DNA from 2 places in the Paenibacillus anseongensis genome. Region 2 is predicted to be linked to the other one. Evidence: a T-box and tRNA genes for the amino acid it is inferred to sense, from the RefSeq annotation. Region 2 holds a T-box; the other holds one or more tRNA genes.
What was found. A T-box is a leader RNA that pairs with one kind of tRNA and senses whether it is charged. The one in region 2 lies ahead of leuS (leucine--tRNA ligase), so its partner is inferred to be a tRNA-Leu.
Positions count from the first base shown of each region.

Region 1: it encodes a tRNA-Leu, which carries the amino acid that the T-box ahead of leuS (leucine--tRNA ligase) is inferred to sense. The anticodon was not compared.

Region 1 is NZ_WSEM01000004.1:400,859-417,086, reverse strand. Features, by position in the region: gene lacZ (beta-galactosidase, LacZ type) at 1-726, opposite strand, end outside; gene GON05_RS03890 (aldo/keto reductase) at 916-1,818, shown strand; gene GON05_RS03885 (response regulator transcription factor) at 1,861-2,904, opposite strand; gene GON05_RS03880 (sensor histidine kinase) at 2,901-4,688, opposite strand; gene GON05_RS03875 (carbohydrate ABC transporter permease) at 4,774-5,571, opposite strand; gene GON05_RS03870 (ABC transporter permease) at 5,665-6,519, opposite strand; gene GON05_RS03865 (extracellular solute-binding protein) at 6,657-8,267, opposite strand; gene GON05_RS03860 (winged helix-turn-helix transcriptional regulator) at 8,480-8,893, opposite strand; gene GON05_RS03855 (SRPBCC family protein) at 9,022-9,495, shown strand; tRNA gene GON05_RS03850 (tRNA-Leu) at 9,595-9,676, opposite strand; tRNA gene GON05_RS03845 (tRNA-Glu) at 9,694-9,765, opposite strand; gene corA (magnesium/cobalt transporter CorA) at 9,921-10,850, shown strand; gene GON05_RS03835 (methyl-accepting chemotaxis protein) at 10,918-12,660, opposite strand; tRNA gene GON05_RS03830 (tRNA-Ser) at 12,807-12,895, opposite strand; tRNA gene GON05_RS03825 (tRNA-Asn) at 12,903-12,978, opposite strand; gene GON05_RS03820 (SprT family protein) at 12,998-13,471, opposite strand; gene GON05_RS03815 (hydrolase/acyltransferase) at 13,623-13,976, shown strand; gene cmpA (cortex morphogenetic protein CmpA) at 14,051-14,215, shown strand; gene GON05_RS03805 (hypothetical protein) at 14,440-14,766, shown strand; gene GON05_RS03800 (Tex family protein) at 14,992-16,228, opposite strand, start outside.
Region 2 is NZ_WSEM01000016.1:1,219,873-1,236,100, reverse strand. Features, by position in the region: gene GON05_RS22000 (AAA family ATPase) at 1-957, shown strand, start outside; gene GON05_RS21995 (DUF58 domain-containing protein) at 962-2,248, shown strand; gene GON05_RS21990 (transglutaminase TgpA family protein) at 2,241-4,472, shown strand; gene GON05_RS21985 (alpha/beta hydrolase) at 4,534-5,313, shown strand; gene GON05_RS21980 (YqeG family HAD IIIA-type phosphatase) at 5,404-5,898, shown strand; gene yqeH (ribosome biogenesis GTPase YqeH) at 5,907-7,022, shown strand; gene aroE (shikimate dehydrogenase) at 7,040-7,900, shown strand; gene yhbY (ribosome assembly RNA-binding protein YhbY) at 7,921-8,214, shown strand; gene GON05_RS21960 (nicotinate-nucleotide adenylyltransferase) at 8,227-8,814, shown strand; gene yqeK (bis(5'-nucleosyl)-tetraphosphatase (symmetrical) YqeK) at 8,804-9,370, shown strand; gene rsfS (ribosome silencing factor) at 9,389-9,736, shown strand; gene GON05_RS21945 (CvfB family protein) at 9,733-10,626, shown strand; gene GON05_RS21940 (class I SAM-dependent DNA methyltransferase) at 10,628-11,389, shown strand; T-box leader at 11,458-11,695, shown strand; gene leuS (leucine--tRNA ligase) at 11,759-14,218, shown strand; gene comER (late competence protein ComER) at 14,232-15,071, opposite strand; gene GON05_RS21925 (ComEA family DNA-binding protein) at 15,245-15,796, shown strand; gene GON05_RS21920 (deoxycytidylate deaminase) at 15,880-16,228, shown strand, end outside.

The sequences.
Region 1 (16,228 bases), on a different contig from region 2:
AGCAACGCGAATCTCTAACTTCGCTTTGGCATAACCCTCATCCAAATGAGTTCTGACTCTGGCGTCGCTCACCGACACTTGCGGGGAGGACAATAAATAAACGTCACGAAAAATCCCGCTCATCCGCCATTTATCCTGGCTCTCCAGATAACTGCCGTCGCACCATTGATACACTTGTACGGCAATGACATTTTGCCCCTCCTTTAAGTAAGGGCTTACATAAAACTCGGAATGAAAGTGGCTGCCTTGGCTATAGCCGACGAAATGGCCGTTTATCCAAACGTGAAAGGCGGAATCCACCCCTTCAAAAACTAGATGGACCCGTCGATTGTTCGTTGTCTCTTGGAAGTGAAACTGCGTCCTGTAGCAGCCGACCGGATTATGATTAGGCACATAGGGCGGATTGATCGGAAAAGGATACGGACAGCTGCTATAATGGGGTCTCCCATATCCGTGTAACTGCCAGTTCGAGGGGACCGGTATTGTAGCCCAGCCGTTCGGTTCAAAGCTTGGCATATAGAAATCAGCCGGCACTTCCGCCACAGATTCCCCGTATGTAAAATCCCATTCGCCATTCAGCGACTGCACATTGGGCGAGCGTTCTCTTTCATTAGCGAGAGCACTCTCCCAATCGTCATATGGAATCAAATCCGCATGCGGCGGCTCTGTATTTCTCTCTAGAATGCTTAGATTTTGCCAATCTGGAATGTGATCTCCAGGCATCATGTTATTCGCCTCCATCGTATATCCTTTTCAGCATAGTCTACGAATAGCCATGGTGACTGTTCAAAAATCCGACCACTTTTGTTGTGAAAACTGTGCTGAAACAAGTCGGGATTTTCTACAGTCGATCCGCTTTGTCTATGTGATAATGAATTGAATGAAAGATCCGATTGACTAGGGAGTGATACGGTAATGGAAAGACGTGAATTCGGCGGAACGGGCATGCAAGTCAGCGCTCTGGGTTTTGGAGCAGCAGAGATCGGTTTTATTGGTGCTAATGCTGGGGATATTGCGTATTTATTGGAAAGTGCGCTGGACGAAGGGCTCAATTTAATTGATACAGGTGAGTGTTATGGGGACAGTGAAACGTTAATCGGCAAAGCTGTGAAACACCGCCGAAATGATTACCACTTGTTCACGAAGTGCGGCCATGGGAAAGTCGCCGGTTATGACCGGCCGGATTGGGAACCGGCGCTGCTGGAAGAGACGATCGACAGGAGCCTCGCTCGCTTGCAAACGGATTATCTCGATGTGGTGCATCTGCATAACTGCTCGGAAGCGATTCTCCGTCAAGGCGATGTAATTGATGTGCTCCTTAGGGCCAAGGAGAAAGGAAAGATTCGATTCGCGGGATACAGCGGAGATCATGCTGCCGCCAAATATGCCGTGGAATGCGGAGCTTTCCACTCCCTGCAAACCTCCGTCAGTATCGCCGACCAAGAAGCTATCGAGCTGACGCTTCCGGAAGCGGCCAGACGAGGCATCGGTGTAGTCGCCAAGCGTCCTATTGCAAACGCGGTATGGATCGCACCTGAGAAAATTGCGAATGATCGGCATCAAGAATATTGGAACAGACTTCAGCAATTAGATTACGACTTCCTGAAAGTAGGCTCCAGCGATGCGATTGGGGACGCACTGCGTTTCACTTTATCCGTCCCCGGGGTGCATACCGCTATTGTAGGTACCGCCAAACAGGGCAGATGGCAGGAAAATGCGAAGTGGTTGGAGCAAGGGAATCTGGCAGCTGATGACTATGCGGCTATCCGTTTGCGTTGGAAAGAACGAGCGCAGCCGGATTGGCGCGGATTGGGCTGAACGGGCTTTGATTAGTTTCCTTTTTAAACAGTTGTTGAGCTGCTACAACTTCCACTTACTTTGACGATACTCCGTGGGTGTATAGCCCATATGCCGCTTGAACATTTTGGAAAAGTGCACATAATCCGAAAATCCAACAGCCGCACTAACTTCGTAAACTTTATTAGCCGAATCCGAGAGCTGTTTGGCGGCTTTATCCATTCTGAGTCGAATCAGATACTGGCTGAAGGGAACGCCAAGCTCTGTTTTAAACATATGGCTGAAATTAGCCGGTTTGACTTCCAGTTGTTGGGCAATTTTCGTTAATGTAAGCTCAGGATCGCCAAAATGCTTCTCCACATAGGCAATTCCCGCTTGAATCACCTTGCCGTATCCCCAGTTCCTCGTCACTCGAATCGTCTTCATAGCGGCATAAATATGGGCAATGAAGGTGTCGAAGTGATGCGTGATCTTATCCAACCCTCGCGGAAACGGTAACTCTTGACCCGAAGCGGAGCGAAATTCATCTTCCAATAAAGCGATATAACCCGTCAATTTTCTTTCCATGTCGTAGGTATTCAGTTTGTTTTTCATTAATTCATGCTGCAACGAGTTCAGCTCTTTCTCAATCTCCAGTTCCCGGAGATCCCATAAATCGCGGGCCAGCTGCTTCGCACTCGTTTTGAATGACCATAACTGCTCTTTGTTGTCATGAACAATGCGTGCTTTCTCAAGCAGTATCTTCTCACGCAAGGCATGTAAAGTTGGCAGCAGATGCTCCTCATTAATCGGTTTCAATAAATAATCCGCTGCACCAGCACGCAAAGCTTGCTGAGCGTATTCAAATTCCCCATAACCGGATACTACGATGACCGAAGATGAAATGCCTTCCTGTTTAAGAGCCGACATTAAGGCTATTCCATCCATGACAGGCATACGAATATCCGTAATAATGATGTCCGGCACATGTTGCCTTGCCAGGGCGAGGGCCATCTGCCCATCCTCTGCTTCCCCTACGATTTTGAATCCTTCGGCTTCCGTCTCCATCAGAGCGATCAGCCCCATTCTTACAATCGGTTCGTCTTCGACAACGACGACGGTCATCATACGGATCGCTCCTTCCGATAAGGCATTCTAATCTCGACAATGGTTCCTGTGTTTTCCGAGCACACAATGGAAAGGCCATAAGGTTCACCGAACTCAAGTCTCAACCTGCTGTGAACGTTCCACATGCCGATCCCTCCGAATGGAGCGCTGGCTTGCAGCATTTGTTCCTCCGACATGTAGGCAAAAGCTTGGTTATACGTCTCCACCAGATCCGGTGGCATCCCCCTGCCTTTGTCAATAATCAGAAGTTTGATTCCGGCATCATCGAAGCTGGCTCGAAGACCAATATACGTAGGCTTAATTGAATAATCCTCATAGCCATGAATAAAGGCATTTTCGACTATCGGCTGGATCGTGAGACGAAGTGTATGAATATCCTTTAAACCATTCAAGTCCAAATCGACGTCTACTTCCAAGCTTTGATAACGTTCCTTCTGAATGTGAATATAGTTGAACATGTGCTGGATTTCTTCAGCCAGCGATACCGTGTCCTCCGGATTGTCGATGCTGTAGCGGAATATATCGGACAACCATACCGTCATCTGACTGATCGGTTTCACCTTGGCGATGATGGCATAGGCATTGATAACTCCCAACGTATTATAAAGAAAATGGGGGTTAATTCTCGCTTGCAGCATCTGAATCTTGGATTCTCTTTGGTGAATGGCCATTTCTTTTTCCTTCTGATGGGATGTATGCATCATTTTGATCAGCCGATTCAAGTCTTCTAACATCAGATTAAACCCTCTGTTCAGACTTCCGATTTCATCCTTACGCAGAGGAGCGCGAATGCTCAGGTCGCCCATCTCCACTTTTTTCATTAAATTCATTAAGTGCGAGAGTGCACGCGTGATGGAGAGTGAAAAACTGAGAATCGTCACAAAAGCCAATACAATGAGCAGCAAGACAAACCCTAGGGTTAGATTTCGAAAATAAATCAAATCTTCCATCAGTTCCCGCAGCGGAACTTCCGACACGATTGTTAGCCCAGTTGATGCTGAGCGGTTATACACAACAATAGACTTGCTTGCTCCTGCCCCATTTGTAAAGTAAGGCGTATTTATGTTTTCGAAATGACTCTTATATTTTGCCGGCAGTAGCTGCTGCCATTTTTGCGGATCAGGATGATACAGGTACTTGTCGTCCGTGTTCACGATGGAGATCATCCCTGTTTTACCCAGTTGGGCTTGGTTAATGATGTCGGTCGTTCGGTTCAAGGATAAGTCAATGATCAGATAACCTGCCGTTACATACGTTTCATTATCGATGATTCTTCGAAAGACCGTAATAACCTCCGTACCGTCTCCTGTCATGCTGATGCCCAAAATCCGAAAATTGTCCTTGTTGTTATCAGCAAATTCTTTTCTATAACTATCAACACGATCTGAGAAAGCTATGTTGCTATAATAAGGACCCTTCAGTGAAATAATGGACAGTCCATAAATATCATCTCGATTATAGACCATGTTGGGAATGAGATCCGCCCGGATACGCGAGCTTAAATCATAATAGTCATATTGATTATTAGGGTCTATTTTGACAAATTGCTGTACGAGTGGATGGGCAAGCAGAGGAAGTGTCGCCTTTTTTATATCAGAAAAATAGACATCAAGGTTATAGTTAATTTGGCGCATAAGCTGTTGATTATTATTAATGGCATTATCCTCAATGGTTTCCATGGAACGATCGTACCAGAACTTACCGAGGATCAAAAACGGCAAACAGAAGAAGCCGAAGAAGAGCAGAACCAGCTTTAACTTAATCGTCATCGTCTTGATTCGCATACTGCATTCCCCTTTTTCTTCCGTCTGTGCTTCTAGGTTGTCTACTATAAAAATAACGTATTTTACGGAATCAAGAAACCCTTATCTATTCTTTGACCGAACCAAGCATCGCGCCTTTTACGAAATGCTTTTGAAGAAGCGGATATACGATGAGAATCGGCAAGGTAGCGACCAGCACGATGCCCGCTTTCATCATTTCCGGCGTAAACTGCGTACTCAGTTGGAAATCGCTCATTCCAGTATTGGCACCATTGTCTACGATGAGATTACGCAGCAGAACTTGAAGTGGGTACAAGTCCCGTGAGCGAATGTATATGGTTGCTGAAAAATAGGAATTCCATTGACTGACGGTATGAAATAACGTAATAGTCGCCAATACGGGCATAGATAATGGCAAAACAATTCGCGTATAGATGCGCAGTTCCCCGCAACCATCCATTTTGCCCGCTTCAAACAATTCCCCAGGAAGTGCTTTAAAAAAAGTTCGAATAATCAGAACATAAAATGCGCTCATCGCTCCAGGAATAATGAGAGACCAAAGCGAATTAATCATGCCCAGCTGTTTGACTAGCAAATAACTCGGAATTAAAGGGACAGGAAATACGAACGTAACGACAATAAGCTTCAAAATGATAGTGCGCCCCGGCATCTTCGGCCTCGTAAGCGTGTAGGCTAAGAGCGAACAGAGGAGCAGTGTCACAAGCGTTCCGACCACAGTAATATAAATGCTTACTCCCATAGCTTTCCAAATCTCATCTAACGCAAAAATAGATCCGTAGACATCAAACTGCATGCCTTTAGGCCAAAGCCCTACCAATTTGGCATTCGCATATTCCGGAAGGCTAAGCGACACGGCCAATAAGTGAATTAATGGCGCGATCATACTCAAACTGGTTATAACTAAAACAGCTATATTTACAACTGAAAACCATTGAAAGGAACGAGCGATTCTCAGGTCAATCCCCTCCTGTTTGTTCTAATAAACACTTTCACCTGTTGTCTTTTTGCTTAACGTATTCACCAACGTCAACAATATCAACCCAATGACGGATTTAAACACACCAATTGCAGTAGAGTAACTATACTGGCTGTCTAGCAAGCCAACTCTATAAATAAAGGTATCGAACACTTCACCAACATCTCGCACAAGAGGGTTTAAGAACATTAGCATTTGCTCAATATTAGCATCCAATAGATTCCCTACTCTAAGAAGCAGCAGAACGATAATTGCCGGCATCAGCGATGGCAGCGTAATCGACCATATTTGCCTAATTCGACTTGCCCCATCTACAGTGGCAGCTTCATATAAGCTCGGATTGATTCCGGCAAGCGCGGCCAAATAAATGATAGTGCCCCATCCAATTTCCTTCCAAATGCTAATAGATATAATCGTTCCTAGAAAAGTTGTCGAGTTCCCCAGGAAGTCAAAGGGTCCGAGGCCAACGTAATGAAGCAATTGATTCATCCAGCCCTTAGCGTCAAGCAGATTGGAAAAGATACCGCCTACAATGACCCATGATAGGAAATGCGGCAAATACAACATCGTCTGAAGTGGACGTTTCAACCACATTGCCCGTAATTCGTTCAACAATAAGGCTAGAATCAAAGGCGCCGGAAAACCAAATAAAATGGAGTAAAGCCCCAATTTTAAGGAGTTGCGCATAATAATCCAGAAATCATCATATCGGAACAACGTCAGAAAATGATCCAACCCCACCCATTTGCTGTGCATAAAACCTTGAAATAGGTTGTAATTCTGAAATGCGATGAGATTACCTGCCAGAGGAATGTATTTGAAAGTAAAAAAGTAGAGTAAACCGGGGATTGCCATAAGAATCAGCACCCAGGACTCTTTGGATCGGATCTGTGCAAACAGGGCGTTCTCCCCCTTTGTGAAATAATGTGGATCGAGCAACAGGAGGTCCAAGTCGGAGCTGAGCTCGATCCACGCTTAACCGGGTCTATCCGTTATTTCGTATTGAATTTGTTATACCATTCTGTCGCTTCTTTAATTGCGGCATCGCCGCCTCGCTTTTTCCACTCAACCACAAAGTTGTCGAACGCTGAATCCAGTGGTTCACGTCCTGTAAGCACTTTGGCAAACATGTCCAGGAAAAGCGTGCCTTGAGCAGCGCCAATATTTAATTCCGGATGGCTTGCGAGTGATTCCAAACGAGGCATATATTTCGCTTCATTCGGGATTAGACTTTCTTTGGACGTGGCATACCCTTTGGTAATCTTCTCGGATTCCGGCAGCGCCTTCAGCACAAGTGGAGCTGCGAAACCGATCTCACGCGGGTTCAAGGACACCTGATACATTTGGAAAGCATTTTTCTCTACATTGATCGGCTGATTAATATCGTACTTAATCTGTCCGTTTTCTTCCGTGAAGTTTTGTCCTTTGATTCCATATGCAAAAAATTGGTCAGCGTCAGGACTGCTGTAAGCCCACTCCAGGTATTTAATGATGTTTTCTGGATTTTTGGTTGTGGCCGGAATCACCCAGACGAAATAAATCTCATCCGATTGCAGCGCCATGCCTTTATCACCGCGTGGACCTTGTGGGGGTGCAATCATGCTAACAGAAGCGTTAGGTTGGTTAAGGAACGTTTTTGCTGCGTTATCCTTGCCGTACCCAGCCAGGTATTGATAAACGGCAGCTCCCCATACCCCAACTTCCCCTTTGGCAATGGAAGCATTCTGTTCATCTTCTTTTTTCACAAACAAATTGGGATTGATGTAGCCTTTATCGTATAACTGCTTATAGAAAGCGATCGCTTCCTTCATCCTTGGGTCGATAATATCCGGAACGAGCTGCCCGTTCTTGAGGCTCCACTTGTTCGTATGAACACCGAATGCAGGTGTGAAAATATCCGTCCAAACAATATTGTTGAACATGCCTAACCCATATTCATCATTTGGATCGCCGTTGCCGTTCATATCTTCTTTCTTAACCGCTTCGAAAAAGGCTAAGTAGTCGTCAAGTGTCTTAGGAGTATCCATTTTCAGCTTATCCAGCCAATCCTGGCGGATAAAGATAGAACGGTCAGCCGGTACCCCACGGGTAACGGGTATGCCATAAATTTTACCGTCCTTGGAAATACGGGGACTTTTCCAGAATTCTGCGGGTATTTTCTTTTTTAGCGTAGGCGCGTATTTATCAATGAGGGGACCGAGTTCGAGAAAAACACCTTGATCGACAGCACCGCTGTGAATGGTAGATACAATACTGTCCGTCCGGATCAAGTCAGCCAGATCACCGGATGCAAACCGAAGGGATAACTGCTGGGCATAATCGCTATGTCCCAAGAAATCATACTTCACATTGAAACCGGATAATCGGTTCAGTTCTTTCTTGTAGATATCGTCTTCTTTGGCTTGTTTGGCATAGGCAAATTCGGAATGGGACAGAAGAATATGAATGGGATCGGAAGCCGATGCACCTGAAGTGGAAGTTGCTTTTGGATCATTAGAAGAATTGCCGCAGCCGGCTAGCATAACAACAGACATCAAAGCTCCAACTATCGTGATAGCGCTCCGCTTGCGAAGGAAACGGGAGTTGTTCGAAAGTGCTTTCAAATGAAGTAGCCCCTCTCTATAAACTTTATTATCATGGGCCCATGATAGTTTTCATTATATTAACACTTACAAAAAATTCACATGTGTTTTTAGTCGGAATTATGTGTTTATTCAAAATACATAAATAGCAATTTGGACAAATGCAAAAGGAGTTAAGCGGCTTATACCTACTTAACTCCCGGTGAACGTTGTCCTCTTCGACTATTCATCATCTACGAAGTAACATCGTCGAAATTCTGCAAAAGGCGTCGTTCCAGACCTTTTTCGTCTGATATCAGTTCTTGCATAATCGGAATCTCCATATCGGTATCGGGGTTGTATTTTAGGCCCCAGCGCATAACGGCGAATACGACCGGAAACAGATCAAGTGCTTTCTGCGTTGGCCGGTACATCGTTTGTGCGCGGCTTGAAGCGCCTTCTATTTTGACAAGAAGGCCTGCATCCGTGAGGGATTGAAGGCGTGCGCTCAAAATATTGGTTGCTATGCCCTCGCGTGAAGCAAGGAACTCGCGGTAATGCCGCTTATTATGGATAAGGACATCGCGAAGGATGATGAGGCTCCATGGATCGCCCCATATGTCGAGTGCATAGACGATTGGACAAACTGTAGGGGTTCGTTTTTTCATGAGTCGATTATACTATCCATACTTGCATCTTACAAGTTAACATATTCGCTCCATTTGTACTTGCAATTTGCAAGTAATGATTTTATACTAGGAGTGCTATTACCAAATATTGAGAGGAGATAGCTTGCATGAATCAAAACTACACCACGGCCTTTAATGTGGAGCAAAGCCCCGACGAAGTCTTCGCCGCTATCAATAACGTCCGAGGATGGTGGTCCGAAGATATTGAAGGCAAAACGGACGAACTTGGCGAATTTAAGCACCACTACCAGGACATTCACCGCTGCACCATCGCAATCACCGAACTTATTCCAGGTAAGAAGGTTGTTTGGCACGTGATAGACAACTACTTCAACTTCGTAGTGGACAAGAGCGAATGGAAGGATACCGACATTATCTTTGAAATCACCGAGAAGGACGGAACAACAGAAGTTCGCTTTACGCACGTAGGTCTAGTCCCATCATATGAGTGCTACAGCGTTTGCTCGGACTCCTGGGGCACCTATATCAACGGCAGTCTACGCAGCTTGATTACGGAGGGTAAGGGCCAGCCCAACCAAAGCGAGCGAATTGCCAATAAACACGGCTTGGAAAACTCTTAGGAAGACCTTGCTATCCCTTAAGTAATACAAAAAACCAAGGAGCTAAGCGAGAACAACTCGCTTAGCTCCTTGGTTTATAAATTTCTTGGAAATCTGGGATGCGGTCGGAGGGATTTGAACCCTCACGCCTTGTGAGCGCCACCCCCTCAAGATGGTGTGTCTGCCGTTCCACCACGACCGCATAAGAGGATAAAAAACTGACCCGTAGGGGACTCGAACCCCTGTTACCTCCGTGAAAGGGAGGTGTCTTAACCACTTGACCAACGGGCCACGAAAGTCATGAAGCTTGTGCAGCCCATTTTGACGACAATTGTTATTATAAAGGATCATATCTCAATTGACAAGTGCAAAATCTGGATCACTTCCGGACAAATATGGTATGCTGAAACCAATTCAACCTGACCGAGGTGTTTGGTTTGTCAACCATGCTCATATATGAATCTACACAGGCAACCGTCCACGAGGAAGAGGTACGCATTCCAGCTCCAAACGAAGTTGTTTGGGTGCGATTGGAGAACCCGTCGCCCGATGAAGTCAAGCATGTCCTTGGCGATGTATTCAAGTGCCACCCGCTCCTCGTCGAGGATGCCATTAAGCTAAACCAACGGCCGAAGATGGATACGTATAAAAATCACGTCTTCCTGACCTTCTTCGCTGTCTCCGAGGGGCTGGAGCCCCAAGAAATTGCGATCGTGATCGGCTCTAATTTTGTTATCACCGTGTACAAAGACAAGCTTCCTTTCATCGATCAGCTCTACCTCACATGCCAAGAAGTGCCTGAGCGAATCAGCCATCCTGGCGTCATTTTACATGCCATCCTGGATCGCTGTGTCGACGATTATACCGTCATCGTGGAACATCTGGACGATCGCCTGGACAATATGGAACAGTCCGTCTATCTAAATCCCGCGATTCGCATCGCACAGGATATTTTCCAGCTGAAAAGGATCATGCACCAGCTCCGCCGCGTCATTGTCGATGAGCGAATTGCCCTGGCGGCTATTGCTCACCACTCTTTTCCGTACACACGGGAAGAAGATAATGTCTATTTCATGGATGTTATGGACCATATTTCGCGCGTCGTAGATTCGCTGGATATTTTCCGTGAGTCGCTGACTGGGCTGCTTGAGCTCCAAATGAGTATGAAATCCGATCGCATGAACGAAATTATGAAAACATTAACGATTTTCAGTACGATTTTTCTGCCGCTCACCTTTATTGTCGGCGTCTACGGCATGAACTTCAAGATTATTCCCGAACTAGGTTGGGATTATGGCTATCTGTATGTCTGGATCCTGATGATTGGCATTGGTGTCTTGATGTGGTACTTTTTTAAACGTAAACATTGGTTCTGACTATGCATTGTGCAAAAAACGAAAGGCACCCGCCGTGATATCCACAATCACCGGGTGCCTTTTTTCCTTATGCTATTTTAAAATAAGCAACCGATTCATTAAGTGTATTCACAACCGAGCGAAGCTGCTCGGAAGCTGCAGCGATATTCTGCATCATGGCTAACTGCTCTTCCGTTGCAGCGGCAACGTTCTGCGATTTGATCAGAATCTGCGACGAACTCGCAGCCGAGTGCTCCATCGTCGCAGAAATTTCCTGCGAGCTCGCCGACATTTGCTCCGTGATGGCTGAAGTCTCATGAATTTGTGTCACAATGTGCGTGACGGATGCCATGATCGTATGGAAGCTTTGATTTACTTCCTGCATCATCGCAGATCCCGTACCAGCCTCCTGCTTCGTCACTTGCATGGACTCGGACACACTTGCAATCTCCACTCGCGTCTCGTGAATCAATTGATTAATCCCATCGGCAGAAGCGATGGACTGCGAGGCCAGCTTGCGGATTTCGTTGGCGACAACGTTAAATCCTCTGCCGTGCTCGCCTGCTCTGGCCGCCTCAATAGAAGCGTTCAGCGACAGCAGGTTCGTTTGATTAGCGAAAGAGGTAATGCTCGAAGCAATTGACCCGATTTCATCGGATTTGCGAGTCAATGATAAAACCGTTTGTGAGAGTTGATCCACCGATTTCAGGATGCTCGCGATTTGCTGCTGCAACTTCCCTAGCAGTTCATTGCCTAACTCCGCATGGTGAGAAGTTAGCGACGAGTGGTCCGCCATGACGCTCGAGTTTTCAGCCACCTTTTGAATACCAATCGCCATCTCCTCAATCGTTCTGCTCGTTTCTTCACTGCTTCTGACTTGAATCTCAACGTCATGCGTCATATCTTGAATGTTCGTAGCGACATGCTCGGCGGCCGTAGCTGATTCCTTGGAGCTATCCGAGAGCTCGATTGAAGCGTCATGGACGAATTGCGTATTGGTGGCAATGACAGCGATCAAGCCTTTTATTTTCATAACCATCGTATCGACAGACTCTGTAATTTTCCCCAGCTCATCCTTCGCGTACTTGTTGCCCGGCTCATGCCGCAAATCTCCAGCCGCCACTTCAGAAGTGACCTTCATGATGGACCGGACCGTCCTCATTATTTTACGAATGATCATCCAACCGGATAGGGCCAGCAAAAGGACGATAAATGCGACAGATGCATACACGGTTTGCTCCGTTTTACGATTTTGATCCTCGATCTGATCGATACTCGCATTCGCATAAACGTCCAAAATTTCACCAATTTGGTTCATTCCTTCGCGCCCTTTCTCGAAAGTAACCATAAGCTTAGGGTCATTGCTGGCATTTTTCCCTTTTCCCAAAGACTGTACCACGGCATCTGCTTCCTTCGCCCACTGATCAAAAGAGGTATGAAACCCGGCAACATTCTGCTCGATCGTCAGCTTCGTTTCTGCGTGTACCACCTGATAAAGACCCTTCGCTTTTAAAATGTTTGCCGCCTGCTCAACTCTGGTATTCGCTTGTTCAATATTCTCTTTCATCGCTTTGAGCTGCGTCGTTGTGTCCTCCGCATTCAATGTGCCTGATACTAGCAGTTGGTAGGCCACTAGCGCCTGATACATGTCCCTGTCCGCGTTCAAAATGAGCGAAGTACTCTTGTCCGTTGTTTCATATAGGGATGACGCCAACGCCCTTGTATTGCTTTTGTTTTGCTCCATTAAATAAATACTTGTCCCCAAATACAGGATTGAAGGCACTAAGAGCAATAAAATCAAACGCACTCGAATGGATAAACCTTTCATCATCTCTTCAGCCCCCGTCTAGTTGTCTGTTGTTTGTCATCACTATAAGGGAAAATCGTTTATTAAGTATTAAACAATTGTTAGCAAAACTCACAAAAAAATAAGCCCAAACGGCGCAAACGCCATCTGAGCTTATTTCCAAATTCATACGGAGAGAGAGGGATTCGAACCCTCGCACCGCTTACGCAGTCTAACCCCTTAGCAGAGGGTCCCCTTATAGCCACTTGGGTATCTCTCCAAAGATATGGCTCCCCGAACAGGACTCGAACCTGTGACAACTCGATTAACAGTCGAGTGCTCTACCAACTGAGCTATCAGGGAATGAATAAGTATAATTTTATTATGAAGGGGCTTGTAAGTCAAGTGTATACGATTTCAATTTTCCCTTACATTTTCCACAGGCATACTTGCGGACGTCCACTTTTCGCTTTCGGAAATACTCCGTTTTGCAATTGACGCATTCCAGCCGGTATTTATAAGCCCTTTTCTGACGTGCCTGAGGCAGCGACTGACAGAAGCGAGACCCGCCAACCTGCGCCAACAGTGTTTTGAAATCATGATCGCGGTGCTTATAACCCCGTTTTAATATATGTAAATGATAATGGCAAAGTTCATGTTTAATGATTTTCTCAATTTCCTCACGGCCAAACGTCTCCCACTGCATCCAAGAGATTTCAATATCATGGGATTTGGTAAAATAACGTCCTCCCGTTGACCTTAATCTTCGGTTAAAGCGCGCCTGATGAACAAACGGCCTTCCAAACGATGCCAAAGAAATCTGCTCAATCCACTCCTGAAGTTCCCGATCCTCCATCCCCTACGCTCCTTAGATTTTTCATTAAAAACTTTCTTCGCAAGCTCATCTTAGACAAGTTCTCACTTGAATTTGTACCGTATGTACGGCTATACTGTCAAGTAGAAAAGAAAGAACGAAAGCTTTATACAGAGAGGATTTGACCAATCGAATGCCACAAATGCGATATGCCATTCTAAAGCTCGACCAGCAAGTAGAATTTGTTGCCATGCCATCTTCCTATTCTTATCAACTTACCGCTTTGAATCAAAGATTGCACAAGGAATTGGATAAACTGACTGCCGATGATGTCCCTCAGCTCCCGCGAGTAATTGCAGAATGTGACGACTTGGAATTAATCGGAACGACGTATACGCTCATTCAAGGATTAGAGTATATTAATCGTTTGGAAAAATCCTTTGCCGGCATCCAGGAGAAATCCTATCCGCTGATCTCGCTGCTAACTGAAATCCGCGCGCTTCAAGCGCAGCTGGAACAGTGGTACGAAGAGGAATTTGAAGATTAATGTCAAAAGGACCTGCACCCTACTCCCTTCTCCTTCATATGCTATAAGTACATGGCGAAGAAGGGGATGGGCATATGCCGCAATGGCTCTGTAATCAATTAATGCGGGCCTTCCAGAACAAAAACCGCAGACAAATCCGATTGCTGAATGATAGCTGGTACTTTTACCGCACCCGCCGCTCACAAGAGGAGTGGCCTGACACCCAATCGACGGACGGACCGGGCAAACGTAAATTTTGATAAAAGGGCTAGTACTTGTTTGAGACAGGTGCTGGCTTTTTTGCCGTAACCGGTACATAGAAGCAGCAAGATTAAATGAAAAATATGTTGCATATTTGAAATGAGCCCACTATACTGTAAATAAATGTAATAGTCCGTTGAGTGAAGCACACTTGACCCAGCAGAAGTTCTGCTGGTCGGTGTGTTTTTTGTTGTCTAAATATGTATAAAGGGGTCGATCAATCATGGTTTTACGTCGAAGAGTGAAAAAAGGTCAAGGAGACAACGTATATCTGCTGCATGAAAGAAGGTCATCTTATTCTGTACATAACATCCCCGCCCCTTCTACACCCGATCTGTGGGAGTTAAGGAAGCAAGCTATTCTCCAGGTTGCGAAGCGCCGTAATGGCCAAATCCATATCCAGGACATCGCGGCCGAATGTAATGTTCCTTTTCGCATAGCTGCCGGGTGGCTGACCTGTTTAGCGCGTGAGGATGTGCTTACGGCGGTCGTTGGCCCGCAGCAGGCAATCGTTTATTTTGTGAAGGAGGTGGGGCAAACTTCGGAATGAGATTTTCTCTCAAATTTTGTTGGAGAGGATGATGTGGACGAAAGAGAAGGATGAAGCGTAAAAGAGAAAGGATGATGCGGAAGAAGCGAAAAGATGATGCGGAAGAAGCGAAAGGATGAAGCCAATAAGTGAGGGTGATGCGGAAGAAGCAAAATGAAGCCAATAAGAAAGGATGATGTAAAAAAGCAGCCGGCAGCTTATCGCCGCCAACTGCTATCTATTTGCTTATTGCTGCGGTTTTTTCATGGTCAAGCCGACGCGGCCCTTTTTCTGATCCACGTTCAGCACCCACACTTGAACAATGTCTCCAACAGAAACAACATCCATCGGATGTTTCACGAAGCCGTTCTTGAGCTGGGAGATGTGCACCAGCCCATCGTTCTTGATGCCGATATCGACGAAAGCGCCGAAATCGATGACATTGCGTACCGTGCCGGTCAATTCCATGCCCGGCACAAGGTCCTCCAGCTGCAGCACGTCTGTGCGGAAGATCGGCGCGGGCACTTCTTCCCGCGGATCCCGCCCAGGACGCTGCAGGCTGTCTAAGATGTCCCGCAGCGTCGGGACACCCACGCCCAGCTTCGGAGCCATCTCCTCTGGCTCCAGCGTTTGCAGCAGCGACAGAAGCTGCTGCGAGCCCAGCTGCGCCAGTTCCAGGCGCAGCTCCTTGAACAACCGATCCACGACGTCGTAAGACTCCGGATGGATCGGGGTGTTGTCCAGCGGGTTCCCGCCGCCGGGAATCCGCATGAACCCGACACACTGCTCGAAGGTTTTCGCGCCAAGGCGCGGAACCTTCGACAGCTCCTGTCGGGAGCCGAACTTGCCGTTCTCCTCGCGATACTTGACGATGTTTTTGGCCAACGTCGCGTTGACGCCCGACACGTACGAGAGCAAAGACGGAGACGCCGTGTTCAGGTCCACGCCGACATGGTTAACGGCCGATTCTACGACGGCCTTCAAGTTCTCATCCAGACGTTTCTGCGAAACGTCATGCTGGTACTGCCCGACGCCGATGGCCTTCGGCTCGATCTTTACAAGCTCCGCGAGCGGGTCCTGCAGCCTCCGCGCGATCGAGATCGCGCTGCGCTCGGCGACGTCGAGGTCAGGGAACTCCGTCTGCGCCAGCTTCGACGCGGAGTACACGCTCGCCCCCGCTTCGCTGACGATCAAGTACTTGAGCTTCTGCTCCTTGATCTCGCCAATCAGCTCCGCAACAAACTGCTCCGTTTCACGGGAAGCCGTTCCATTCCCAATGACGATCAGCTCGACGCCGTGCTTGCTGATCAATTGCTTGAACTTCGCCTTCGCTTCCGCCACCTTATTATTGGGAGGTGTCGGGTACGTCACGGCGATTTCAAGCATTTTCCCGGTGTCGTCGATGACGGCCAGCTTGCAGCCTGTCCGGTAAGCGGGATCGACACCGAGCACCACGTGCCCTTTGACGGGCGCTTGGAGCAGC
Region 2 (16,228 bases):
GAAACTGCCACCCATCATCATGTAGAAGTTTTAACAAGACTGAAAACGAATTTAGAATCCTGCATACTCGGCAAGAGCGCTGAGATTGAATTACTGCTAACTGCGATGCTGGCCGGCGGACATGTGTTGCTCGAAGATGTGCCTGGTACTGGCAAGACCGTGCTGATCAAAGCCCTCGCCCGTTCCATCGACGGCCAATTCCGTCGCATTCAGTGCAATCCCGATTTATTGCCTTCGGACATTACCGGTGTTTCTATATATCATCCCAAAGAAGAAAAATTTCTGTTTCGCTCAGGACCGATCATGGCGAATATTTTACTTGTCGACGAAATCAATCGCGCAACGACCAAAACACAGTCGGCGCTGCTGGAAGCCATGGAAGAGCAGCATATTACGGTAGACGGCGATATCCATGAGCTGCCTTCTCCTTTTCTCATGCTGGCCACTCAGAATCCCATTGATTTCGAAGGCACGTATATTCTGCCGGAAGCGCAGCTTGACCGCTTTATGATTAAGCTTAGCTTGGGTTACCCGAGCGAAGCTGCCGAGAAACAGATGATTGCTTCGCAAATCAAAGCGCATCCGATGGAAGCCTTGCATGCGGTGATGGATACGTCGGAAGTACTGGCAGCACAAGAGCAAGCGCGCAGGGTACATATGGATGACGCGGTATCGGATTACTTAGTTAATATCACCAGGAAAACGCGCGACCATCACGCTGTATTTCTGGGCGCAAGTCCACGTGCCACGCTTTCGCTTGTGTTAGCGTCCAAGGCATATGCGTTCTTAAAAGGCAGAGACTATGTCATTCCAGATGACATCAAATACCTTGCGCCTTTTGTGCTCGGTCACCGAATGATCCTTCATTCCGAAGCACGCATGGATGGAGCTACCGTTAACTCCGTGCTCGGTTCGATTTTCGAGCAGGTTCGCGTGCCGGTTCGATTGGAGAAGTGAGCCTATGACTCGACCGGTATTCAAACGATTCGGGGAACGTCCCCGGTTTCCGGCTCCTTTATGGCTACTGATCTCCTGCTTTACGGCTAGCTTATTCTTCATGCTATTTCAAGGAGGAAAGCTGGCCTCCATGCTGTTTATTATCATCACTCTTTTGGCCATCTACTTGCTCGCAGGCAACTGGAGCGGTATCAGACGCGCTCAAGGGACGCGCAAGCTCTCCATTCAAGGGCAGGATGCACAGCTTGAAGCGGGTCAATCACTGCAAATCGGCATTGGCGTGCAAATTCCTGGTTTTTGGCCGATTCCTTATATGATTATCAAAGATCAATTCATTCGCCAGAGTGGAGAAGAAACCATCTTTGAAGGTTCGCTGATTCCGGACTGGAAGCGCAGGGGTGAATTGCTGTACAGCACGCCTCCACTGCGCAGGGGGTATTACCGGTTTGGCGATACGGAATGTTTGACCGAGGATATCTTTGGTTTCTTCCAGCACAAAGGACGCCTGGAACTGCAGCAATCCGTTACGGTGTATCCGCAAACCGTGGCCATCCGGGAATGGGCGCAGTTCCATCAAATGCTCAAAGGCATGCAGCATCATTCCACGACGACAAGAGCACACCGGGAAACGACGCAAATTAACGGTGTTCGTGAATATATTTATGGGGATCGCTTGTCCCGCATTCACTGGAATGCCACAGCGAAGACGGGGACTTGGAAGTCCAAGGAGTTCGAACGGGAGTCGCTGCCCAAAACGATCATTTTATTGGATCGCTCGGCTCGCGCCTATGGTGACGCGGCTGAATTTGAACTAGCTGTCTCTGTGGCGGCATCCTTGTTCCGCTATGGGTCCGGCCGCGACTTAGCGCTTGGTTTGTTGTCCATCGGGAAAGAATCCACCTATTTTGAACCGAAACAAAGCCAGAATCACCACAAGCATATTTTAAAACATTTGGTCGGGGTCGAAGCGGACGGCTTTCGCTCTTTGCAGCAAATTTTGAAAGAACATTCGCGGGAACTGCCTGCCGGCTGCTTCTTTGTGCTTATTTCCCCGCAAAAGGGTTCGGTCATGATGCAAGTGCTGACGCAACTCGAGCATTTGCAAATGAATCCTTGTCACATGTGGATTCATGCTGAACCTTCGCATGCGTTCAAACTGCAGGGTGCGGTTCAGGAAAGCGCAAAAGACGATTGGGTTAAGGCGATTCGCTCACAAGGGTATATGGGGTATGAGGTCAGTCAATTAACGGACTTGCCTAACCTGTTGGGAGGGGCGAAACGTTATGCTTAGCTCACTCTGGAAGCGAATTGTTTTTACGGATTGGGAACAGCGCCTTAGTGCGATTCTTACTGGTATTTATCTGTATCAATTTGTGATTTGGATTATGAAGGAAGACGGCTTGTGGCTCCCTGAAACAGTCGTTTTTGTCACAGGAACACTAAGTCTAGCAGCGGTTACGTATCTGATTCCGCATCTTCGCCGCATATGGCGAGTTCTCATTCAATTTGGATTGGTCATTGCGCTTCACGTCATCGGGATGGGTTACCACTTCGTTGCTGTAAAGGTGACGACATGGAAGACTGCACTCCGTTGGGTCGCTTTAAATGCAGGTCAGTTAGAGCCGTATATTTGGTTTAGCTTAGCTGCTTGGCTCACCTATTTATTTGCGATGTGGTCAGTAAAATCAAGGCTGCGTATTTTCGTTCTCATTGCTGTCAGTATATTGTTTTTTGCCATACGAGATTCCTTCAGCACGATTTTCCTGTGGCCGCAAGTAGCTATGGTCATCTTCTGCGGATTTTCGCTGCTGATGGTTCGCCACTTCGCCAAGCTGAAGAAACGGGCACCTGTTATTTGGGAGACGATTACCGATTATCCCTCTTCGCTTCTGCTTCCAGTGGGGCTGATCGTAGCTGTTATTACGCTTGTTGGGTTTCTGGCACCTACCGTAGAACCGGTCTTAACCGATCCATACACCGCTTATAAGGTGAGTCGGGGAGAATCCGTACCTCTATTAGGGAAAGGGGTAAGCGTAACGGCGTCTACCACCGATACTTCATCGGGCTACAGCAGAGATGACAGTCATCTGGGTGGCGGGTTTCAATTTGACTATACACCCGTCATGACAGTTGAAACGAGCAAACGCACCTACTTCCGTGGTGAAACGAGAGCTCAGTATAATGGAAAAGGATGGGAGCTTAGTCCGAATGAGAAAAAGCTTCCGATGAATCGGGTCAATTTGAATACACTGCCTCTTGATCCGAGATTTGATCTCTCACTGTTGAAAACACAGGAAGTCACACAAACCGTTGTTATGCAGAGAGAAGATGTGTTTCCGGTACTCTTCGGCGGATATGCCGTTCAGCGTCTGGTGGAAGTGAATCAAGGTGAGAATCCGTTCCAGCGTATTCTATGGTCGCCTCGACAATCTGAGCTGCGGTACACGGGCAGAACGAATTATCCCAAAGAATATGCCATTATTACTCAGGAGCCTATTTTGGATGTAGCGCAGCTGCGCGAGGTGAAGAGTGACTATGAGAATAAGCCGGAATGGGCGGAGTATTTGCAAATACCGGCGGATCTTCCCGAACGTGTCAAACAACTTGCGATCGACATCACCAAATCAGCCACCAATCCTTATGATAAGGCCAAGCTGATTGAGGCTTATTTATCGGAGCATTACCCTTATACGAACACACCGGATGAAAGCAAAGGGAAAAGCAAAGATTTTGTAGATCGATTCTTGTTCGAAATTAAACAGGGATACTGCGATTATTATTCCACATCAATGGCTGTGCTTACCCGTTCCATCGGACTTCCGACCCGCTGGGTGAAAGGGTACTCATCAGGAACTTCTCCGCAATCGGATCAGATGCGAGAATTTGGTATTTTGAGTCAATTCGGTGAAGACATCGATGCTGACGCTGCCGGCACGTATACAGTCCGGAACTCGGATGCTCATTCCTGGGTTGAAGTGTATTTTGAAGGATTCGGCTGGATCCCTTTCGAGCCTACTTCCGGGTTTGCGCTTCCGAATGTGTTCCCAGCGGAGACACCTCCGCCTGTTGATCCGACGACAGAGAGCGATCCGGTGACACTGCCTGAAGAAACGAGTCAAGCGCCTAGCTTTACTTGGCTATGGTTGACATTAAGCGGTGTTGGTGCTGCTCTAGTAATTGCTGCTGGCGCTGTATTTTTGCTCAAAAGCAATTATTGGCGGACATGGCGTATGCACAGAAAGCAATTGAAAGCCGTTAATTTTAATCAGAAAATTATCGTGGAATTCGAGAAGCTTCTGCGGATGAGCCGACGTAAGGGCTATACCAGATTAGAGCATGAAACGATGAGAGAAGCGACGGCTAGGTGGTCAAGCCAGAGCAAATGGATGAAAAAAGATCTGGAAACAGTGTTAGAGCTGTTTGAACGAGCAAAATACAGTCAAAATGTTTCGACCGAAACCGATTATCAAACCGTGAGTCAATCGATTATGAAATTAAAAGAACAAATGAAATAGGTGATGAAAGCCACTTTCCCTTGTTGGGGGGTGGTTTTCCCTATGAGAGGAGCATATTCACATGGCTTTTATCGATTGTCATTTTTACTCCGATTCCCTCGGTGTCTCAGCTTCCATGTACGTGATTTTACCTCAGCCGGCTCAAAGCCAGATCGGGATCGCCTCAGCGAGCTACGGCACGACCAAGCATCCTACGCTGTACTTATTGCATGGTTTATCTGACGATCACACCATCTGGATGCGGAGAACATCTATCGAGCGGTATGCGGCCAAGTTGGGGATTGCCGTTGTTATGCCGGCTGTGAATCGCAGCTTTTATACAGATATGGCGGCAGGTCCAAAGTACTGGACGTTTATTAGCGAGGAACTGCCGGCGATTGCCAGATCTTTTTTTCCGCTCGCAGAGGAGCGAGAGTTGAATTATGCTGCGGGCTTGTCGATGGGCGGATATGGCGCGATGAAGCTGGCCCTCAGACATCCGGACCGGTTTGCAGCTGCTGCCAGCTTGTCGGGCGCCGTAGATATTTCGCAGCGAGCATTAAACTTTCCGGATGAATTCAAGCTGATTTATGGCGATGTGACAAGGATCAAAGGCAGCGAAAATGATTTATTCTATTTGGCAGAGCAAGTGAAGGCCAGCAAAGGACCGAAGCCTGATTTATATCAGTGCTGCGGCACGGAAGATTTCCTATATGAAGACAACATCCGTTTCCGTAATTATTGCAGGGAATTGGGTCTGAACTTAACCTATGAGGAAGAGCCTGGAGAACATGAGTGGGGTTATTGGGACCGTAAAATCCAAAATGTCCTGAACTGGCTGCCGCTTCCAGCCCGCGGCTAGTGGGAAAATATGTTCTTTTCTTTTTGCAACAAACGGGTCACTATGGTATAGTTTCTCGTATATGTCGAGGAAGCAGTGGAGGGAAATGGTTTGCTGAAAAAGCTCGTACCCAGACAGTCCGTGCACACAATCTATGATATTGATGCCAATCATCTATGGGGATTTGGTGTTCGCGGTATCATTACCGATCTCGATAACACACTCGTAGGCGCGCGCGATCCGCATGCGACTCCAGAGTTAATAGAGTGGTTGAACCGGTTGCAGAAGATGGGCTTCAAGGTCGTCATTGTGTCCAACAACAATCATGGACGCGTATCCGCCTTTGCGGAGCCGTTAGGCATTCCATTCATTCACAGAGCCAAGAAACCATGGAACGTTTCATTTCACAAAGCTATGAAGCTGCTTGGTACGAATGCGAGACAAACAGCAGTCATAGGCGATCAAATGCTGACGGATGTGCTTGGCGGCAATCGAATGGGGCTTTACACGATTCTGGTCAATCCGATTTCTATCAATGACGAAGGTTTTTTCACACGAATTAACCGACGGATTGAGAAATGGGCGAATGCCAGGATGAAGAATTAGGAGGTTTCATGAGTATAGAAACGATTAATCATTGTGCGGGATGCGGCGTATTGCTGCAAACAGAAGACAAAAGCAAGCTCGGATTTATTCCGGCAGAAGCGTTGCAAAAGGAGCCGGTTATTTGTCAGCGCTGCTACCGAATCAAGCATTATAACGAATCTTCCAGCATCACACTGCAGCAGGACGACTTCCTGAAATTGCTTGGACATGTCGGCCAAACCAAGGCGTTAGTTGTGAAGATTGTTGACATTTTTGATTTTGAAGGCAGTATGCTCAGCAGTCTGGGAAGGTTTGTAGGCACGAATCCGGTACTGCTTGTCGTCAACAAGATTGACTTGCTGCCGAAAGTGACTAATGCCAACAAGATCATCAACTGGGTGCAGCGCAGAGCCAAAGAGGCCAACCTTAAGGTTGTTGACATCGTGTTGTGTAGTGCGAAGAAAAACATCGGCTTTGATCGCGTGATTACGGCTGTGCAGGAGCATCGCGGCGACAGGGATGTGTACGTTGTTGGTGCCACCAATGTCGGCAAATCGACGCTTATTAACCGTTTAATCAGCGATTACAGCGATTTGGAAGCGGAGCTCACGACATCCCAATACCCGGGCACGACGCTGGATTTGGTCAAAATCCCGCTCGACGATGGCCGGTTTATCGTAGATACACCGGGGATTGTGCACTTGCACCGTCTAACCGAGGTTGTGAAGAAACGTGACTTGGCACGTATCATGCCGGATAAGCCGCTCAAACCGGTTGTTTTTCAGTTAAATGAACAACAAACGTTGTTTTTTGGCGCGTTAGCTCGCTTTGATTTTATAAAAGGCGAACACCAGTCGTTCACCTGCTACACGTCCAACGCGATTCAAATCCATCGCACGAAGTTGGAGCGGGCCGATGATCTGTACGCCGATCACAAAGGCGTCATGCTGGCGCCTCCGAATGAAGCGGACTTGGACGAGCTGCCTCCACTTGTGAAGCATGGGCTGAACATTCCAAAGGGGAAACAAATGGATGTGCTCATCTCCGGTTTAGGCTGGATTAAAGTGAACAGCCTGGCTGGTTCACAGCTTGCCGTTCATGCACCGAAGGGGATCAAGGTTATCACACGAGAGTCATTGATATAGGGGGACCAGAGGAAACCATGGAGAAGAGCCGGGCGATTGACAGTCATACGATTCTATATGGGGTATTCGGAGATCCGATTCGGCATTCCCGATCGCCAATCATGTTGAATCGCGCTTTTCAAGAAGCGGATATTAACGCGGTTTATGCTGCTTTTCATGTACGTCCTGACGCGCTAGGAGATGCGGTTCGGGGGATTCGGGCGCTGGGGTATCGAGGCATTAATGTCACTATTCCTCATAAAGTTGAAGTTATGCAGTACCTGGACGAAATTGACGAGGGAGCTCGGATCGTTGGCGCGGTGAATACAATCGTGAATGAAAACGGCAAGCTTATCGGTTACAATACGGACGGTATTGGGTATGTTCGTTCTCTCAAAGAAGAAACGGGCATCGATTTGAAGGGGAAAAGTGTTCTTGTCCTTGGAGCCGGCGGAGCTGCGAGAGGGGTTGCCTATGCGCTCGCCAAAGAGGGTGCAGGCTGCATCTATATTGCAAACCGAACCAAAGAGCGTGCTTTGGAGCTGGCAGAGACGATCAGCGCTTTTACGAAGACCGTTGGTCTTGGACTTGACGAGATTGCAAATGTCGTGGATGAGGTCCAGTTCGTACTGAATACGACCTCAGCGGGGATGCACCCTAACACGGAAGAGTTGCCGATGCCGGTTGAACTTCTGAAAGAACATCATCTCGTGAGCGATTTGATCTATAACCCGCGCATTACAAGGTTCCTTCGAGAGGCGGAAGCCAAGGGAGCCCGCATTCATGGCGGACTGGGCATGTTTATATATCAAGGTGCTTTTGCTTTTGAATACTGGACTGGTAAGCCTGCGCCCGTTGCGGCGATGAGACAGGTGGTAGAACAGTCGTTAGCTGAATAAGAATGAATAGAGGGACATCCATGTTAACAGGCAAACAGAAACGTTATTTGCGCTCGCTAGCGCACCATGTAGATCCGATTTTTCAAGTAGGTAAAGGCGGCGTGAATGAACACTTAATCCGTCATATCCAAGAAGCGCTGGAAGTACGTGAATTGATTAAAATTACAGTGCTGAATAACAGCGGAGAAGATCGGAATGAAGTAGGCGCAGAATTGTCCGAGAAATCCGGTGCCGAGCTCGTACAAGTGATCGGTAAAATCGTCGTGCTGTACAAAGAATCGCATGACAAGAAAAAGATTGAACTGCCGAGCTAAAGAGGTGTAAGCATGCTTGTCGGAATTATGGGTGGAACCTTTGACCCGATCCATACCGGTCATTTGATCGCTGCGGAGCGGGCGAGGGTTGAAGCAGGATTAGACGAAGTATGGCTGATGCCGGCCAATGTGCCGCCGCATAAGTCCAACGCGCCGAAGGCCACAACGCAGCAGCGCTGGGAGATGGTTTGCCTTGCTGCGGAAGGGAATCCTTTTTTTCGTCCGATTGATATCGAAATCAGCAAAGGCGGCGTATCTTATAGTATCGATACGATTCAACTGCTGCGCAAACAATATCCCACTACAGAATTTGCTTATATCATAGGTGCAGATATGGTTCAGTATTTGCCGCAGTGGCATCGCATCGATGACATCGTGCGGCATATTCGTTTTATCGGTTTAGCCAGACCTGGCTACGAACTGGATATGGCGCATATGTCGGCTAACATCCGTGAGCGAGTAACCATTGTCCCCATGCCGCTTGTTGAAATTTCATCCACGGCCATTCGCGAGGAACGAAGACAGGAACGATCGGTCCGATACCTTGTTCCGGAAGTCGTGAACGGTTACATGGAGGTGAACCGATTGTATGAAGCGTGAGAAGCTAATCGCAGCCGTAAAAGAACAAATGCCTGAGAAACGCTGGCTTCATACACTTGGTGTCATGGAAACGAGCGTCATGCTTGCGAAGCGATTCGGTGGAGATCCTGTCAAAGCTGATCTTGCAGCTATTTTACATGACTATTGCAAGTATTGGCCTGTGCAGGAGCAAGCTAAGATTATTCGCGAGAATGCATTGCCGCAAGATTTATTGGATTTTGACAAAGAACTTTGGCATTCTCATGCCGGGGCGTTCATTGCCCAGTCGCAATTTGGGATTCAGGACGAAGAGATATTGGATGCGATCCGGTACCATACCTCAGGGCGTGAAGGGATGACGCTGTTAGACAAAATCGTATGTTTAGCGGATTATATGGAGCCAGGCCGGGAATTCCCCGGTGTAGAGCTCATCCGTGAGGAAGCCAAAACCAGTTTGGAGAAGGCGCTTGTTGTCGGGTTTGATTCTACGATTCGGTTTTTGATTGAAAAAGGAAAACGAATTTATCCGCTTACCATTTTGACACGGAATGATTTGATTCAACAAATAAACAACTAACTAATGGAGGTTGATTGAATGAGTAAAAGCCCAGAAGAGATTTTAGCATTTGTCGTAGAGGCTGCAGAGGATAAAAAAGCGGCGGACGTTGTCACGCTTAATTTGCAAGGGATTTCCTTGATTGCGGATTATTTCGTCATTTGCCACGGAAATTCAGAAACACAAGTGCAAGCGATCGCGAGCGAAGCCAGAAAGAAAGCACATGAGCATGGCGTCACGATCAGAGGCTACGAAGGTATTGATACAGCTAGATGGGTTCTGCTTGATTTAGGAGATGTTGTTCTGCACGTTTTCCACCGCGATGATCGCGAGTACTATAACATCGAAAGACTTTGGTCCGATGCCAAAGTTGTGGAGCGCGTATGAGACTGGAAGCAGGATCCCTCGTTACCCTTGAGGTAGCGAGGGAAGTTCCGCCAAACGGTTATTTCCTGAGTGACGGCTACCAGGATGTACTTTTACCGTATGCGGAGATTGTAGGCAAAATCAAGGCCGGTGAACACGTGGAAGCTTTTTTATTCCATGATACGCAGGACAGGCTCATGGCTACTATGAAACGTCCGCTAATCCGAATGGGCGAAGTCGGGCTGCTCGAGGTTGTCGATATTCATCCGAGATTTGGCTACTTTCTGGAGATGGGATTAGGGCGCAACTTGCTCCTTCCTTATCGTCATGTGCCGGAATTGGAGGAATTGCGACCTCAAGTAGGGGACAAGGTGTTCGCAACATTAGCGCATGACCGTCAAGGCCGCTTAATTGCGAAGCTGGCGCTGGAAGACGATCTGGCTCCACTTTGTGTGCGTGCTCCTTCAAGCTGGAGCAACCGCTGGGTGAAAGCGCGTGTGTACAGGCCGCTGCAGATGGGCACTTTCGTTATTTGCGAGGCCGGTGTTCTCGGTTACGGTGTGATCGGACTCATCGCTCCTACGGAGAGAACACGATTGCTTCGCGTGGGTGAGCTGGTGGACGTACGAGTCGCCTTCGTTCGCGAAGAAGATGGACGCGTGAACCTGTCGATGAGACAGCCGAAGGAAAAAGGCCGCGATGAAGACGCGGAGAAAATTCTTAGTGTGCTGGAGACGCGTCCTGGAAATGCGATGCCATTTTCAGATAAAACGTCTGCGGACATCATTAAGGATCGGTTTGGCCTGAGCAAAGCGGCTTTTAAGCGTGCGTTAGGCAAGCTGATGAAAGACGGGCTCATCTATCAGGAGGACGACTGGACCTATCTGAAAAAAGAGGAGAATCCTAGTTAACATGAGCTATGAGAAATTTGCCTACACGTATGACCGTCTGATGAACAGCATGCCTTATGAAGATTGGCTTCGTTTCGTCAAAGAAAGCTTTGACCGGTTTGGCGTGAAGCCGGTTTCGATCGTTGATCTCGGCTGTGGTACCGGCAATTTGACAATTCCGCTGGCATTGGAAGGATATCAAATGACAGGCATTGACTTGTCGGAAGATATGCTGGCTGTAGCGGAACAAAAAGCAGGAGAACACCCACAGCTTGCGCGCAGCGGTTCGGTTCGTTTGTTTCAGCAGGATTTGCGGGAGTGGGAGCTGGGGGAATCGGTTGATGTCGCTCTATCTTTCTGTGATAGTTTGAACTATTTGCTAGAGGAAGAGGACATTGTAGATGCCTTTCGCAAAACGTATGAAGGGCTTAAGCCAGGCGGTTTATTCCTGTTCGATGTGCATACGCCCCAGCAGCTGTTTGCTTATGCAGAATCTCAGCCCTTCTTCTTGAACGAAGAGGATGTAGCTTACATTTGGACAAGCGAGTTGGATGAGGACAGAGTTCAAATTCAGCACGAATTGACCATCTTTGTCAAAGAGGAAGGCGGCAAGGAACTGTTCCAGCGCATCGATGAAACGCATGAACAGCGCGCTTATGCACTGGATTGGCTGGAGCAGATGCTGAGGGAAGCAGGCTTTCGTGAAGTGTACAAGGCTGCCGACTTTACATGGGAACAACCTACGAAGCTGACAGAGCGGGCTTTCTTTATTGCAAAGAAATAAAGCATAAGGAGCCCCGGCGCTTGACAGTGCGGCATTATTTTACATATAATCAAAGCTAATCAGATGATCACAAAGCTTGGAAGAGGATTAGTAACTTGCACAGCATCTCGCAGAGAGCCGGTTAAAGGGTGGAAGCCGGTAGATGTCCGTCTAGTGAACTCGCCTTGGAGCTAGAAGGTGAATCGCCACGCATGTTGGCGTTAGCCGGATCGTTTCACCCGCGTTAAGGGGCAGAGTGAACACAGGCAAAGCATGCCTGGTGTTAACTAGGGTGGTACCACGGGAATCTAACCTCTCGTCCCTAGCGATATCCGCTAGCGATGAGGGGTTTTTTGGCGCTTATAGCCGTACACAGGGAGGAAATTTCACATGACACAGGAAACGAAAGAAACCAAGGAATTACAGGGTTACAATCCGCAAGCGATTGAGCCCAAATGGCAAGCTTACTGGGATTCTAAGAAAACATTTAAAGTGCTGGAAAATTCGGATAAGCCGAAATTTTATGCGCTGGATATGTTTCCATATCCTTCAGGAGCAGGTCTGCATGTAGGACATCCGGAAGGTTATACGGCAACGGACATCGTCTCCCGTTTCAAACGGATGAGAGGTTTCAACGTTCTTCATCCAATGGGCTGGGACGCGTTCGGACTTCCGGCTGAGCAATACGCTTTGGATACAGGGAATGATCCACGTGATTTTACGCAGAAAAATATCGATACGTTCCGCCGTCAAATTAAATCGCTCGGATTTTCCTACGATTGGGATCGCGAGATTTCCACGACGGATCCGGAGTATTACAAATGGACGCAATGGATTTTCATCCAACTGTACAACAAAGGCCTTGCTTATGTAGACGAAGTGCCTGTTAACTGGTGTCCGGCATTGGGGACGGTTCTTGCGAATGAAGAAGTCATCGACGGACTGAGTGAACGTGGAGGCCACCCGGTCATCCGTAAACCGATGCGTCAGTGGATTCTGAGAATTACGGAATACGCTGAACGTTTGCTGGAGGATCTGGAGGAGCTTGACTGGTCGGAGAGCATTAAAGATATGCAGCGCAACTGGATCGGTAAATCGACTGGGGCTGAAGTTCAATTTGCAATCGAAGGGCATGAAGAGAAGAGCCTGACTGTCTTTACAACGCGTCCAGATACTTTGTTCGGAGCGACTTATTGTGTACTTGCACCTGAACACGAGCTTGTGCAGCAAATTACGACAGACGGACAATCGGCTGCTGTGAAAGAATATCAAGAAAAAGCTTCCCGCAAAAGCGATCTGGAGCGTACTGACCTGGCTAAGGACAAAACAGGCGTATTCACAGGTGCTTATGCGATTAATCCTGTAAACGGCGGGAAAGTGCCGATCTGGATCGCGGACTATGTGCTTGGCGGTTACGGTACTGGCGCCATCATGGCAGTGCCTGGACACGACCAACGTGACTGGGAGTTTGCGAAACAGTTCGATCTGCCGATTATCGAAGTCGTGCAAGGCGGCAATGTGGAGAAAGAAGCTTACGCTGGAGACGGCGCTCATGTGAATTCCGGACCTATTGATGGCATGAACATTGAGCAAGGCATCAGCCACATGATCGCTTGGCTTGAAGAGAACGGCAAAGGTCAAGGCAAGGTCACTTACCGCTTGAGAGACTGGCTGTTCAGCCGTCAAAGATACTGGGGAGAGCCGATTCCGATTCTTCATTTGGAAGATGGCACGATGAAGCCTGTACCGGTTGATCAACTTCCGCTTCTGCTTCCTCAAGTTGACGAAATTAAACCTTCGGGAACAGGGGAATCACCGCTGGCGAACGTATCGGAATGGGTGAATACGATCGATCCGGAAACGGGGATGAAAGCACGCCGCGAAACGAATACGATGCCGCAATGGGCTGGCAGCTGCTGGTACTACCTGCGTTTCATCGATCCGCGTAACGATAAAGAATTCTGCTCGCATGAGCTTCAACAGCAATGGCTTCCAGTTGATTTATATATTGGCGGAGCTGAGCATGCGGTACTTCACTTGCTGTATGCCCGTTTCTGGCATAAAGTGCTTTATGATCTTGGATTTGTTCATACGAAGGAGCCGTTCCATAAGTTGGTCAACCAAGGGATGATTCTTGGCGAAAACATGGAGAAAATGAGTAAATCACGCGGCAACGTTGTAAATCCGGATGATATCGTGAGCGATCAAGGCGCGGATACACTGCGTATTTACGAGATGTTCATGGGACCGCTTGAAGCGACAAAACCATGGAACACAACGGGTGTAGACGGCATTTACCGTTATTTGAACCGTGTGTGGAGGCTGTTTGTGGATGAGAACGGTCAAGTTCAATCCAAAATCAGCGCGGATGAGACGCTTGGAAGCGATACGTTCAAACGAACATGGCATCGTTCCATCAAGAAAATCACGGAGGATTTCGAAGCGCTGCGGTTTAATACGGCGATCAGCCAAATGATGATTTTCGTCAATGAAGCTTACAAAACGGAGCGCTTGCCGCTCGAAGCAATGAAAAACTTCGTTCAGATGTTGTCTCCGCTTGCACCGCATTTGGCGGAAGAACTGTGGGAGAAGCTTGGTGGTACCGAGTCAATCACGTATGCACCATGGCCGACTTATGACGAAGCTTGGACCGTCGACAATGAAATTGAGATCGTAGTACAAGTCAACGGCAAAATTGTGGACCGCGTGCTGATTTCAAAAGATACGGACGAAGCTGCGATGGAGAAAATCGCTTTTGATCTTGATAAAGTCAAAGAAGCGACCGCCGGAAAGGCCGTTCGCAAATTGATTGTCGTTAAAGGGAAATTAGTGAACATCGTTGTAGGCTAATCAAGAAAAAAGACTATTGAGAAGACTGTTGCTTTATGGTTAATTGCTGCTCAGTCTTCTCAAGGTCTTCTTGATATTTGTCGTGGGTAGCGTGGATCACGCGCGAGAATACGCCGGAAAGTTCTTCATCCAAAATACGCAAACCTTCGGCCGTAATACCGCCAGGCACGGAAACGCGTTTTTGCAAGGTCATAGGGTTAAAGCCGCCCGTCGTCAGCAGTTTACCTGTTCCAAGTGTCATCTCACTGGCCAGAAGCGTTGCTTCTTCAGGGGAGATGCCTGTGACTTCAACAGCTGCATCAATAAAGGATTGAATGAAGTTGGCAAGAAAAGCAGGGCCGCAGCTGGATAGGTCTGATGAGATGCGTGTGTAATTTTCAGATACCCGTATCGGTGATGAGATATGAGCAAATAAATTCTCAAGCCATTCTTTATCCTCAGGCTGCATCCGATTACCATGAATGCAGAGTGTAGCACCGCTTAATACATAGTTCGTAATACTTGGAATGATTTTACTTATTTTTGCCGGCAAAAGACTTTCCAAATGCTTAATCAGCACAGGACTTGTAATGGATACGATGAACTGGGAGGGAAGCACGTCCTCTTTAATTTCATCAATAACCTTTTTAAATTCAGAAGGCTTCACACAGAGGAAAATAATATCGCTCTCCAGCACGACTTCTCTATTCGATTGGGCTACCAGAAGCCCAGGATATGTCTCCGCAAGAAGCTCAACTTTACGAATCGTTCGATTTCCTGCAATAATTTGCTCCGGATTGAAAGCCCCAGAATGAATGAACGCTTCAATCAGAATACTTCCCATACTCCCAGTACCGATGAACCCTGCTTTCATCTAGTAATCCCTCCCGAAAAAAATCAGTCACTTTCGTTAATATTTATAGAACGGGGTCAGTTTTGGATGCCATTCGGATGCTTTTTCATGTATATGCATGCTTCTCTGCCGTTATGAAAGATTAGCCTGTTTTTTTACTTTGGATTTTTATTTTAACGGTCAGGAGGGAATTCGTGGCTATATTTCGCTATCGAAAATTTGTGTATGTTGGTGGAATTGTTTGTTTTGTCGTTTTTGTCGTATGGCCTTTTGTGACTGGAGGACGGTCATCGATGATACAGACGGAGTTTGAACCGGTGAATGCGCAAATTGAAGCCCTCATAGTGAACGGAGAGGAAGCAGCTCAGGAATCTCTAGGAACACCTGGAACCTCAGAAACCTCAGAAACCTCAGAAACCTCAGAAACCCATGAAATCTCAGAACCCTCTACACCTGAAGCTTCTCCAGCCGCCCCTGTAACAAGCATCACTTCAGAATCTCCTTTACCTAAGTTAAAAGGGAGCCCAAGCCCATCGCGTTCAAAAGGTTTATTGGATTTGAATACCGCAACGCTTAAGCAATTAAATGATTTGCCAGGGATCGGCGACAGCAAAGCAAGAGCCATACTGGATTACCGTTTGAAAAAAGGTAGATTCAGCAGGGTTGAAGAGTTAACCGAAGTGAAGGGGATTGGGGATAAAATGCTCGAGAAGCTGAAGCCATTTGTTTACGTAACTTCAATATAGTCCTTTCTTTCATTTTGAGATGAAGTATGAGAGAATACTAGAAATGAAAAAAGGAATATAAAGGACATGGGAGGGGAGCTACGATGAGTAACCGCAAAGACTGGGACACTTACTTTCTTGATATCGCCTATATGGCTTCCACACGTTCCAGATGTAATCGACGGCATGTTGGAGCTGTGCTCGTTCAAGGGAAAAAGCTGCTCGGAACAGCTTATAACGGGGCTCCGATGGGAGTACCTGATTGCACGGAAGCCGGGTGCATGCTTGTTGAAGAAATTGAACTGAAAGTGGTGGAGGATGTTGAGGAAGTAGTGCGCAAGCAGCGCTGTATCCGCACCATTCACGCCGAGCAAAACCTGCTGCTATTTACAGATCGCGAGGATCGGGAGGGCTCTACGGTCTATGTCACCGATCAACCTTGCTGGACTTGCG